DNA from 2 places in the Fictibacillus sp. b24 genome. Region 1 is predicted to be linked to the other one. Evidence: a T-box and tRNA genes for the amino acid it is inferred to sense, from the RefSeq annotation. Region 1 holds a T-box; the other holds one or more tRNA genes.

Region 1 (5,066 bases):
CTTTCACTGTCATTATTTACATCTCTTGCCGTTATAATTGGGTTATCCGTTCTGTTTTATCTATTAAGAAGAAAAGAATGGGTCATAAAATGGAGTGAATTTTTTGAAGAAGACAACGTAAAACGTGAAAAACAGCGCATGCCTGCATAGGGTATGCTTTTTTTTGTTGAAATTAGAATAAATTCATCCTCGAATGTAGATCAAGATAACGTTATAATAGCTTAGGAATGAAAGGCAGGGGATGAACGTGGAGATTGAACGACTTTTTTCCATGCAAGATGAATTAAATTCACGAATCGTAAAAGAACATAACCTTGAGAATGCATCATTATCTGAACAAAGAAGATTGGCATTTCTTGTTGAACTTGGGGAGCTGGCAAACGAAACAAGATGCTTTAAATATTGGAGTAAACGTCCAGCATCTGAGAAAGAAGTAATTTTAGAGGAATATGTAGACGGACTGCATTTTGTATTATCCATCGGGCTAGACCTTGGTTTTACAAAGATCGAACTGTCAAATGAGGTAGAAATTCGAGGGGAAATGGACAAGATAGAGTTAAACAGTCTCTTTCTTTCTCTTTATCAATGGGGCTCTAAATCTTTATCGCACCAAGAGTTTCATGCGTTTTTTGATGAATTCTTAGGTTTAGGCGTAAAACTTGGCTTTTCATTTGAAGAGATTGAAACGGCTTATTTTGATAAAAATGCTGTAAATCACGAGCGTCAGGATACAGGTTATTAATACCATGATTGTCCTGCGCAAAATTTGATGCTCGTGGAAGTGGTTGATTTCCGTTCCAGGGGCTCGCTTTCCGCGGGGCGACCGGTGAGCCCCTTGCCGCTTTGCGCCGTTAAGGGTCTCACCTGACCGCTCGTCCCGCAGGAGTCTCGCACCTTACACTCCAATCAATTTATCAAAGAAGAGCATTGAACAAAATGCTTCTAAAACAACAGAAGAGAGCCAAAACTATATCAAGAGTAATAAAACAACAAAAAAATAAAAAACCCGGAAATCCCGGGTTTTACTTTAAGCCATCAGATAGAGTTGTTAAAATTTCTTCCTTCTTTTGTTGATCTGAATTTTTCCAGATCACTTCAAAAAGTACGCCAAGACCAGGAAGCATTTTTTCTTCTCCACTTTCGATTGCATCAACAATCGTATCTTGTAATTGCTCTTTATTGTTTCCAGTAACGTTATGCAATACTGCTTTTCTTAAATCAAGATTCATGGGATAAGCACCTCTATTAATTTTTTTCTTTTTTTATTGTGTACGTTATGAGTAAGTTTTATGAGGAAAAATATTAAATATTTATGATTTAAAGGAGTACACCTTATAATGAAGCACATCGAATCAGAATCCAACGCTTCTTTAAAGCAATGGAAGAAGCTGCATACAAAAAAAGAGCGAGAAAGATCAGGCACATATTTGATTGAAGGCCCACATCTTATTGAAGAGGCAATAAAATCTGGTGCAAAGCTGCAGCATGTCATTATTGAAGAAAATTTTGAAATAAATGAATCATGGCTAAAAGAAAAGTTTACGCTATGGTCGGTTCCGGCTAAATTGATGAAACAGCTTTCTGAAACAGAAAAGCCGCAAGGGATTGTGGCTGTATGTGAAATGATGGATCAGTCAGCAGAGCTTATAAAAGAAAATGGCCGTTACTTATTGATAGACGGAGTACAAGATCCAGGTAATCTTGGAACAATCATTCGTACAGCGGATAGTGCTGGACTTGATGGAGTCTTCTTAGGTGAGGGTACCGCAGACCTTTATAATGGTAAAACAGTTAGGTCTACTCAAGGTTCTCTTTATCATCTGCCGATTGTAAAAGCTGATCTTTTAGAGATTATCGAGCAATGTAAGGAGCGGAATATCACTGTACTTTCAACTTCTCTGCAAGAAGCTGTCGACATGAGGAAAGCGCCAGAAGTTGAAGGTTTCGCCTTAATTGTTGGGAATGAAGGAGCCGGCGTGCAGGAAGTATTGCAGCAAGAATCGACGATGAATGTAAAGATACCTATTTTCGGAAGTGCTGAGTCACTAAACGTGTCCGTTGCTACAGGCATCCTTTTGTATGAATTACAGCGAAATCGAACGTAATTTGTTCCAAAGCGTTGCAATTGATGATTTTATTCATATATAATGAAAAAGATGAATGAAATAGAGTAAAAAACAAAGATGGAGAAAAGTAAATAATGATTCCGCCAAAAAGGGAGGAAATGTCCTGGACTGCGAGCATTTCTTTGGTAGGTATTATTGAATTCACTCCTGAGTTGTCACCTGAAGGATCTAAGTAGGGCTGACCGGTGAAGAGCCGTTATTGAAATGAAGTGAACAGTGTATTTTTCATTGTTAAATTGGGTGGTACCGCGAACTCCTCGTCCCTTATTGGATGAGGAGTTTTTTATTTTTTTAAGGAGGGGTTGCACGGTGAAAGACCGTTTAGAAGCTCTAAAAGTAGAAGCGATCGGCCAAATCAAAGAAAGCCAAGATTTAAAAGATCTTCAAGCTGTGAAAGTTGCTTATCTAGGTAAGAAAGGACCCATCACTGAAGTTTTAAAAGGAATGGGTAAATTATCCGCAGAAGAACGTCCTGTAATCGGAGCATATGCCAACGAAGTGCGTGACAGCATTCAGCAGGAGCTTGATAAAAAACAGACTGAGCTGGAAAATGCAGCAATTTCAGAAAAACTGGCAAAAGAAACGCTCGATGTTTCATTACCAGGCAGACCTGTAAAGAAAGGTAATGCTCATCCGTTAACAGCGGTTGTAACAGAGATTGAAGATCTGTTTCTTAGCATGGGCTTTACCATTGCGGAAGGTCCAGAAGTAGAAACGGACTATTACAATTTCGAAGCGTTGAACTTGCCAAAAGGTCATCCGGCACGCGACATGCAGGATTCGTTCTTTATCACTGAAGACATTTTGCTTCGTACTCAAACGTCTCCAGTACAGGCTCGTACGATGGAAAAGCATGAGGGTCAAGGACCTGTGAAAATTATCTCTCCAGGGAAGGTTTACCGCAGAGATAACGACGATGCAACACATTCTCATCAGTTCATGCAGATTGAAGGGCTTGTGGTTGATCAGAACGTTCGTTTAAGTGACTTAAAAGGAGTCCTTGAAACGTTTGCTAAGAAAATGTTTGGCGAAGATCGTAAAATCCGCCTGCGTCCAAGTTTTTTCCCTTTTACAGAACCGTCTGTTGAGATGGATATTTCATGTTTTAAGTGCAGTGGTAAAGGGTGTTCGATCTGTAAACAAACGGGATGGATTGAAATCTTAGGAGCGGGTATGGTTCATCCAAATGTTCTTGAGATGGCTGGATTTGATTCAAAGAAATACACAGGTTTTGCATTTGGTATGGGGCCAGAGCGTATCGCGATGCTCAAATACGGAATTGATGATATCCGTCATTTCTATGCGAACGATATCCGGTTTTTAAAACAATTCAAAAATGCATAACTTGAGGAGGGGAATTACATGCTAATCTCTTATAACTGGCTAAAAGAATATGTAAACATCGAAATCACTCCGTCTGAATTAGCAGACAGAATCACAAAAAGTGGTATTGAAGTTGAAATGGTCGAATCGTTAAATAAAGGAATCAGCGGAGTAGTTGTAGGATATGTTCAAGAATGTATCCAGCATCCTAACGCTGACAAACTTAGAGTTTGTAAAGTAGATGTCGGCCAAGGAGAAGTTTCTCAGATCGTTTGCGGTGCACCTAACGTGGCACAAGGTCAAAAGGTTGCCGTAGCGGTGCCTGGAGCAATTCTTCCAGGGAACTTTAAAATTAAAAAAGCAAAACTTCGCGGAGAAGAATCACACGGTATGATTTGTTCTCTTCAAGAGTTAGGCGTAGACACAAAACTTGTACCAAAAGAATATTCAACAGGTATTTTTGTGATGCCTTCTGATGCAGAGCCAGGAAGCGATGCTTTGGAATACTTAAACCTGCATGATCACGTACTTGAATTAGGCCTAACACCAAACCGTGCTGATTGCTTAAATGTGATCGGTGTTGCATATGAAGTGGCAGCCATTCTTGAGCAGGAAGTGAAGCTTCCAAATCTTTCGATTGCAGCTACAGAAGAAAAAGCAGAAGACTTTATTTCTGTTCACATCGATTCACTGGAAGATAATCCGTATTATGGAGCGATGATTATCTGTGATGTTAAGATTGGTCCTTCACCGCTTTGGATGCAGAATCGTTTAATGGCTTCTGGAATTCGTCCGATCAATAACATTGTTGATATTACAAATTATGTATTGCTGGAATATGGTCAGCCGCTTCACGCATTTGACTATAATCGTTTAGGTTCTAAAGAGATCGTTGTTCGCCGTGCAAATGAAGGAGAGCACATTCTTACACTTGATGATCAAGATCGTACGCTCAAAGACACACACTTAGTGATTACAAACGGCAAAGATCCAATTGCTGTTGCTGGTGTGATGGGCGGAGCAACGAGTGAAGTGCAAAATGATACGACGAATGTTCTTTTAGAGGCAGCTTATTTTGCTTCACAACGAGTAAGAGCAGCTTCTAAAGATCTAGGTTTACGCAGTGAAGCGAGTTCTAGATATGAAAAAGGCATTGATCGCAACCGTGTATACGCAGCAGCTGTGAGAGCGGCTGGATTAATGGCTGAACTTGCTGGCGGTAAAGTGGCTGAGGGAATTGTTGAAGCAGGAAAGCGTGAAGTAAACACATATAGCGTGAAGATGGACGTTTCTAGAATGAATGGTCTTCTCGGAACAGAAATTTCGTCTGAACAAACAGCAGCAATCTTTGACAGACTTGGATTTTCATATAAAGAGGCAGATGGCCAGTTTGAAGTGGTTGTTCCTTCAAGAAGACCAGACATTACGATTGAAGCGGATCTGATCGAAGAAGTAGGCCGTATTTACGGATATGACCGCATTCCAACGACATACCTTTTATCAGAAGCACGTCCTGGCGGATTAACAAAGAACCAGGCACAACGCCGTGACATTCGAACGTATCTTGAAGGTGCTGGACTTTATCAAGCTGTAACATATGCATTAACGACTCCAGCT
Region 2 (5,066 bases), 2.2 Mb from region 1:
CCATATCTAAGCAAGCTTTAATAGATAGCTTTTTTTCTTTGGAGGGAAATTTCATATGAATATATTCCTCATCCACATTTGTAATTTCTCCAGTTCCGAATACCCTATGTACAACCGTAATACCTGTACGTAATGCTTCCTTTTCTCGAATAGCATTAGGATTGTAAGGAACTCCATTTATCTTTTCTCGATTACTTGATCCAACTTCTCTTCTTATTCTTATGTTCTTCTGGGTTATAGCTTCTTTAGATGCAGATAGATCAGGAGGATTGATAATGTTCTTAACATCAGCAACAAATAAGGATTCTTCTGCCTTTTTCCCGTCCCGGTAACCATAAGTAATAAGTTTTAATTGTTTTTTCACCCTCGTCATTCCTACATAAAAAAGGCGAGCCGATTCTTCCATCAAACCGCTGTCAGTTTGGTCTTCACTAGAAGGAATGATTCCATGTACTAAGTCAATCATATATACCTTCTCAAACTCAAGACCCTTTGAGCTATGAAATGTTGAGAGCGTAACAGCATTTTGTCCCTTTTTCCTTTTGGCTGTCTTTAAAACAGCTTCCAGATGCTTTAGTCTTTTTGCGAAATCCTCAAGACTCTTTAGATCTGCCGCAATCTCTTCAAGAGTATCTAAAATGCCAATTAAATAATCAATACGAAACCCAAGACTTTTACATATCTTCTCCAGAGCCTTATCGTAACCTAACCGATCCCTGATTACCCGAATAGCCTGAAGCGGCTTCATCTCTTTCATTTCTTTAAATGTTTCTTGGCTTGCTTTCAATAGCTTAACTTGGTAATCCTGTAATTTTACATGCTTCAGCAAATTATCAAATACAGAATCGTTCGTATTCAATTGCTTTAAAGCACTCATCTGCTGTTTACTGATATAGCCATTAAATTTTAAATGTATCTTTTCTAAAATATCTGGCCTCTTATCGGTAAAAGCCATGCGCATAAAATTCAATATATCCTGAACGACCCAGTGTGAAAAGAAACGATTATCAGCATCCTTCATATAAAATGCAATCCCTGCACGGTCAAAATCATTCATTAAGCCAATGGATGAGGAATTGTTACGGTATAAAATGGCGATCTCTTTTAAATCATCTTCATCTTTAAGTTCCTTAACCAAGTATTTGGATTGTTCATTAAAATTGATAAGTTTTCTTATTTCAATAGGTTTATTCGGAGGATTTTCTGTAAACATATTCTTTTCGTATCTATTCTTATTTCGTTTAATAAACTGATTAGAAACATTCACGATGTCTTGTGTAGAGCGGTAATTCTGTTCCATAAAAAGTATAACTGCTTCAGGATACACCTTCTTAAATTCAAGCAAATAGGAAGGCTCAGCACCTCTCCAGCTATAAATCGATTGATCATCATCGGCTACAACACATAAATTTTTATGAATTGATACTAACTTTTCTATTATGGAATGCTGCACCAGCGACGTATCCTGACTTTCATCCGTTAAAATATAATCATATCTTTGCTGATATAGACTCAGCAATTTCTCATTATTTCCTAATACCTCATTACAAACTGTAAGCATATCATCAAAATCCAATAAAATTTGATTTCGGTCTGCACGCTTAAATTCTTCGTATTGAATAATAATTTGTTCTGCTTTAGGAACATCACACGATACGGTTGACCATTTATCTTTAGGCAGCATTTTATTTTTAACGTAGCTGATATAGGTGACGAGCTCCTCCATTTGGTCCTCTGTTATGTTCTCACCTACTGTTGACTTAAATAAGTTTCTCAATATTAACTTTTTATTCAACTGAATGTTTTCATCCCGCGCTGCACTCTCGCCTAACTCTTGCTCACCTTCAATAATTCGAAAAGAAGTCCCCATCCCTCTGTAATAATTTCTAACTACTTCAAAAGCAAAGCTATGTATGGTTGAAAAGTCTGCTGGCTGAAGATCCGGATAAAACCGCATGAATCGATCTTTCATATCATTTGCCGAGGCTTTACTGAATGTAACAGCTTTTATACGATTTGGATTTATCCCTTTTTGCTTAATTAAATAACCAATACGCATGATGATAGTAGTTGTTTTCCCTGATCCTGGCGATGCTAGTAATAGAAGAGGCCCATCCGTCTGTAAGACCGCTTTTTTTTGAACAGCATTTAAGGATATTCCTAAATCATTTTTCATCTCAGCGAAGAAATCTTCCATCGTTCAGTCCTCCTTTTGATCATTTTGATTTATAAATAACTGTGACAGCACTCCTGGTTTTCCTAGTCGTATTTTTTAGTTCGCGCAGCTACCCGGCATTTGCGCGCAGCTGAATGACATTTACGTGCAGTAGAGCTTCAGTTCCGCCCACAAACAACAATAAAAAAACTCCCCACAAACGTGAGAAGTTTTAAGTTTAAATGTTAAGTTAAGTAAAATGGTACCGGTGGTCGGGGTCGAACCGACACTCCAGAAGGAACACGATTTTGAGTCGTGCGCGTCTGCCAATTCCGCCACACCGGCATTTGAATCTTTTTTGAATTGGAATTATGGAGGCGGCACCCGGATTCGAACCGGGGGATAAGGGTTTTGCAGACCCGTGCCTTACCACTTGGCTATGCCGCCAGAATATAAAAATGGAGCGGAAGACGGGATTCGAACCCGCGACCCCAACCTTGGCAAGGTTGTATTCTACCACTGAACTACTTCCGCAAACATTTAATTAACTTTTTTAATTAACTTATAATATGCTGTTAAAGGTATCTTATGTTATAAAAATAAAAATGGCTGGGCTAGCTGGATTCGAACCAACGCATGACGGAGTCAAAGTCCGTTGCCTTACCGCTTGGCTATAGCCCAACACTTTAAATATTAATGGGGCGGACGAGGGGAATCGAACCCCCGAATGTCGGAACCACAATCCGATGCGTTAACCACTTCGCCACGACCGCCACAGTATATAATTGGCAGGGGCAGTAGGAATCGAACCCACACCAAAGGTTTTGGAGACCTTCGTTCTACCTTTAAACTATGCCCCTGTATAAGGATTTAAAAGATGGTGGAGGGGGACGGATTCGAACCGCCGAACCCGGAGGGAGCGGATTTACAGTCCGCCGCGTTTAGCCACTTCGCTACCCCTCCACAAAATGAAGACAGGTTTTATTATAAAACATAAACACCCTGTTTTTCAATACGTTTTTTATTCCAATTAAGGAAGAAAAAACTGGTGCCGGCTAGAGGACTTGAACCCCCAACCTACTGATTACAAGTCAGTTGCTCTACCAATTGAGCTAAACCGGCAAAAAAAATGGTGGCTCGAGACGGAATCGAACCGCCGACACGAGGATTTTCAGTCCTCTGCTCTACCGACTGAGCTATCGAGCCAAGAATAAAATTCTTGGTGTTTTAAAACCACCGTTTTGATAAAAATGGCGGACCCGACCGGGGTCGAACCGGCGATCTCCTGCGTGACAGGCAGGCATGTTAACCACTACACCACGAGTCCAATTGGTTGCGGGGACAGGATTTGAACCTGCGACCTTCGGGTTATGAGCCCGACGAGCTACCAGACTGCTCCACCCCGCGATGATATAAATATGATACTAAAGTTTAAATGGTGGAGGATGACGGGTTCGAACCGCCGACCCCCTGCTTGTAAGGCAGGTGCTCTCCCAGCTGAGCTAATCCTCCATATTTTAAGTTGGTTATGTATAAAATGGTGACCCGTACGGGATTCGAACCCGTGTTACCGCCGTGAAAGGGCGGTGTCTTAACCGCTTGACCAACGGGCCAGTTGTTTGAGCTAGAGAGTATGTATCTGGCGGAGAGCAAGGGATTCGAACCCTTGATACGGGGTTGACCGTATACACGATTTCCAATCGTGCTCCTTCGACCTCTCGGACAGCTCTCCAATATGGCTCCACAGGTAGGACTCGAACCTACGACCGATCGGTTAACAGCCGATAGCTCTACCACTGAGCTACTGTGGAATATGTATGGCTCAGCGACGTCCTACTCTAACAGGGGGAGACCCCCAACTACCATCGGCGCTGAAGAGCTTAACTTCCGTGTTCGGTATGGGAACGGGTGTGACCTCTTCGCCATCATCACTGAACCAATTATATTGAGAGTATGTTCTCTCAAAACTAGATACGACGTTTCCAAACGTTATGCATTTTAAGGATAAGCCCTCGACCGATTAGTATCTGTCAGCTCCACGTGTCACCACGCTTCCACACCAGACCTATCAACCTCATCATCTCTAAGGGGTCTTACTCACTTAACGTGATGGGAAATCTCATCTTGAGGGGGGCTTCATGCTTAGATGCTTTCAGCACTTATCCCGTCCACACGTAGCTACCCAGCTATGCCCCTGGCGGAACAACTGGTACACCAGCGGTGTGTCCATCCCGGTCCTCTCGTACTAAGGACAGCTCCTCTCAAATTTCCTGCGCCCGCGACGGATAGGGACCGAACTGTCTCACGACGTTCTGAACCCAGCTCGCGTACCGCTTTAATGGGCGAACAGCCCAACCCTTGGGACCTACTTCAGCCCCAGGATGCGATGAGCCGACATCGAGGTGCCAAACCTCCCCGTCGATGTGGACTCTTGGGGGAGATAAGCCTGTTATCCCCAGGGTAGCTTTTATCCGTTGAGCGATGGCCCTTCCATGCGGAACCACCGGATCACTAAGCCCGACTTTCGTCCCTGCTCGACTTGTAGGTCTCGCAGTCAAGCTCCCTTGTGCCTTTACACTCTGCGAATGATTTCCAACCATTCTGAGGGAACCTTTGGGCGCCTCCGTTACTGTTTAGGAGGCGACCGCCCCAGTCAAACTGCCCGCCTGACACTGTCTCCGAACCGGATCACGGTTCAAGGTTAGAATTTCAATACAGCCAGGGTAGTATCCCACCGACGCCTCCACCGAAGCTGGCGCTCCGGCTTCTCAGGCTCCTACCTATCCTGTACAAGCTGTACCAAAATCCAATATCAAGCTGCAGTAAAGCTCCATGGGGTCTTTCCGTCCTGTCGCGGGTAACCTGCATCTTCACAGGTACTATAATTTCACCGGGTCTCTCGTTGAGACAG

The links. A T-box is a leader RNA that pairs with one kind of tRNA and senses whether it is charged. The one in region 1 lies ahead of pheS (phenylalanine--tRNA ligase subunit alpha), so its partner is inferred to be a tRNA-Phe.
Region 2: it has a tRNA-Phe gene. The T-box ahead of pheS (phenylalanine--tRNA ligase subunit alpha) is inferred to sense a tRNA for this amino acid. The anticodon was not compared.

What each region holds. Positions count from the first base shown of each region.
Region 1 covers NZ_JAUCES010000005.1:1,273,607-1,278,672, forward strand. The annotation lists gene QUF49_RS06445 (TVP38/TMEM64 family protein) at 1-150, shown strand, start outside; gene QUF49_RS06450 (dUTP diphosphatase) at 248-742, shown strand; gene sspI (small acid-soluble spore protein SspI) at 1,023-1,229, opposite strand; gene QUF49_RS06460 (TrmH family RNA methyltransferase) at 1,338-2,105, shown strand; T-box leader at 2,172-2,394, shown strand; gene pheS (phenylalanine--tRNA ligase subunit alpha) at 2,436-3,470, shown strand; gene pheT (phenylalanine--tRNA ligase subunit beta) at 3,489-5,066, shown strand, end outside.
Region 2 covers NZ_JAUCES010000005.1:3,435,000-3,440,065, forward strand. The annotation lists gene QUF49_RS17995 (ATP-dependent helicase) at 1-2,197, opposite strand, end outside; tRNA gene QUF49_RS18000 (tRNA-Leu) at 2,416-2,500, opposite strand; tRNA gene QUF49_RS18005 (tRNA-Cys) at 2,528-2,602, opposite strand; tRNA gene QUF49_RS18010 (tRNA-Gly) at 2,615-2,689, opposite strand; tRNA gene QUF49_RS18015 (tRNA-Gln) at 2,762-2,836, opposite strand; tRNA gene QUF49_RS18020 (tRNA-His) at 2,853-2,928, opposite strand; tRNA gene QUF49_RS18025 (tRNA-Trp) at 2,942-3,015, opposite strand; tRNA gene QUF49_RS18030 (tRNA-Tyr) at 3,034-3,118, opposite strand; tRNA gene QUF49_RS18035 (tRNA-Thr) at 3,202-3,277, opposite strand; tRNA gene QUF49_RS18040 (tRNA-Phe) at 3,286-3,361, opposite strand; tRNA gene QUF49_RS18045 (tRNA-Asp) at 3,407-3,482, opposite strand; tRNA gene QUF49_RS18050 (tRNA-Met) at 3,486-3,562, opposite strand; tRNA gene QUF49_RS18055 (tRNA-Val) at 3,592-3,667, opposite strand; tRNA gene QUF49_RS18060 (tRNA-Glu) at 3,694-3,768, opposite strand; tRNA gene QUF49_RS18065 (tRNA-Ser) at 3,796-3,887, opposite strand; tRNA gene QUF49_RS18070 (tRNA-Asn) at 3,892-3,966, opposite strand; rRNA gene rrf (5S ribosomal RNA) at 3,976-4,091, opposite strand; rRNA gene QUF49_RS18080 (23S ribosomal RNA) at 4,156-5,066, opposite strand, start outside.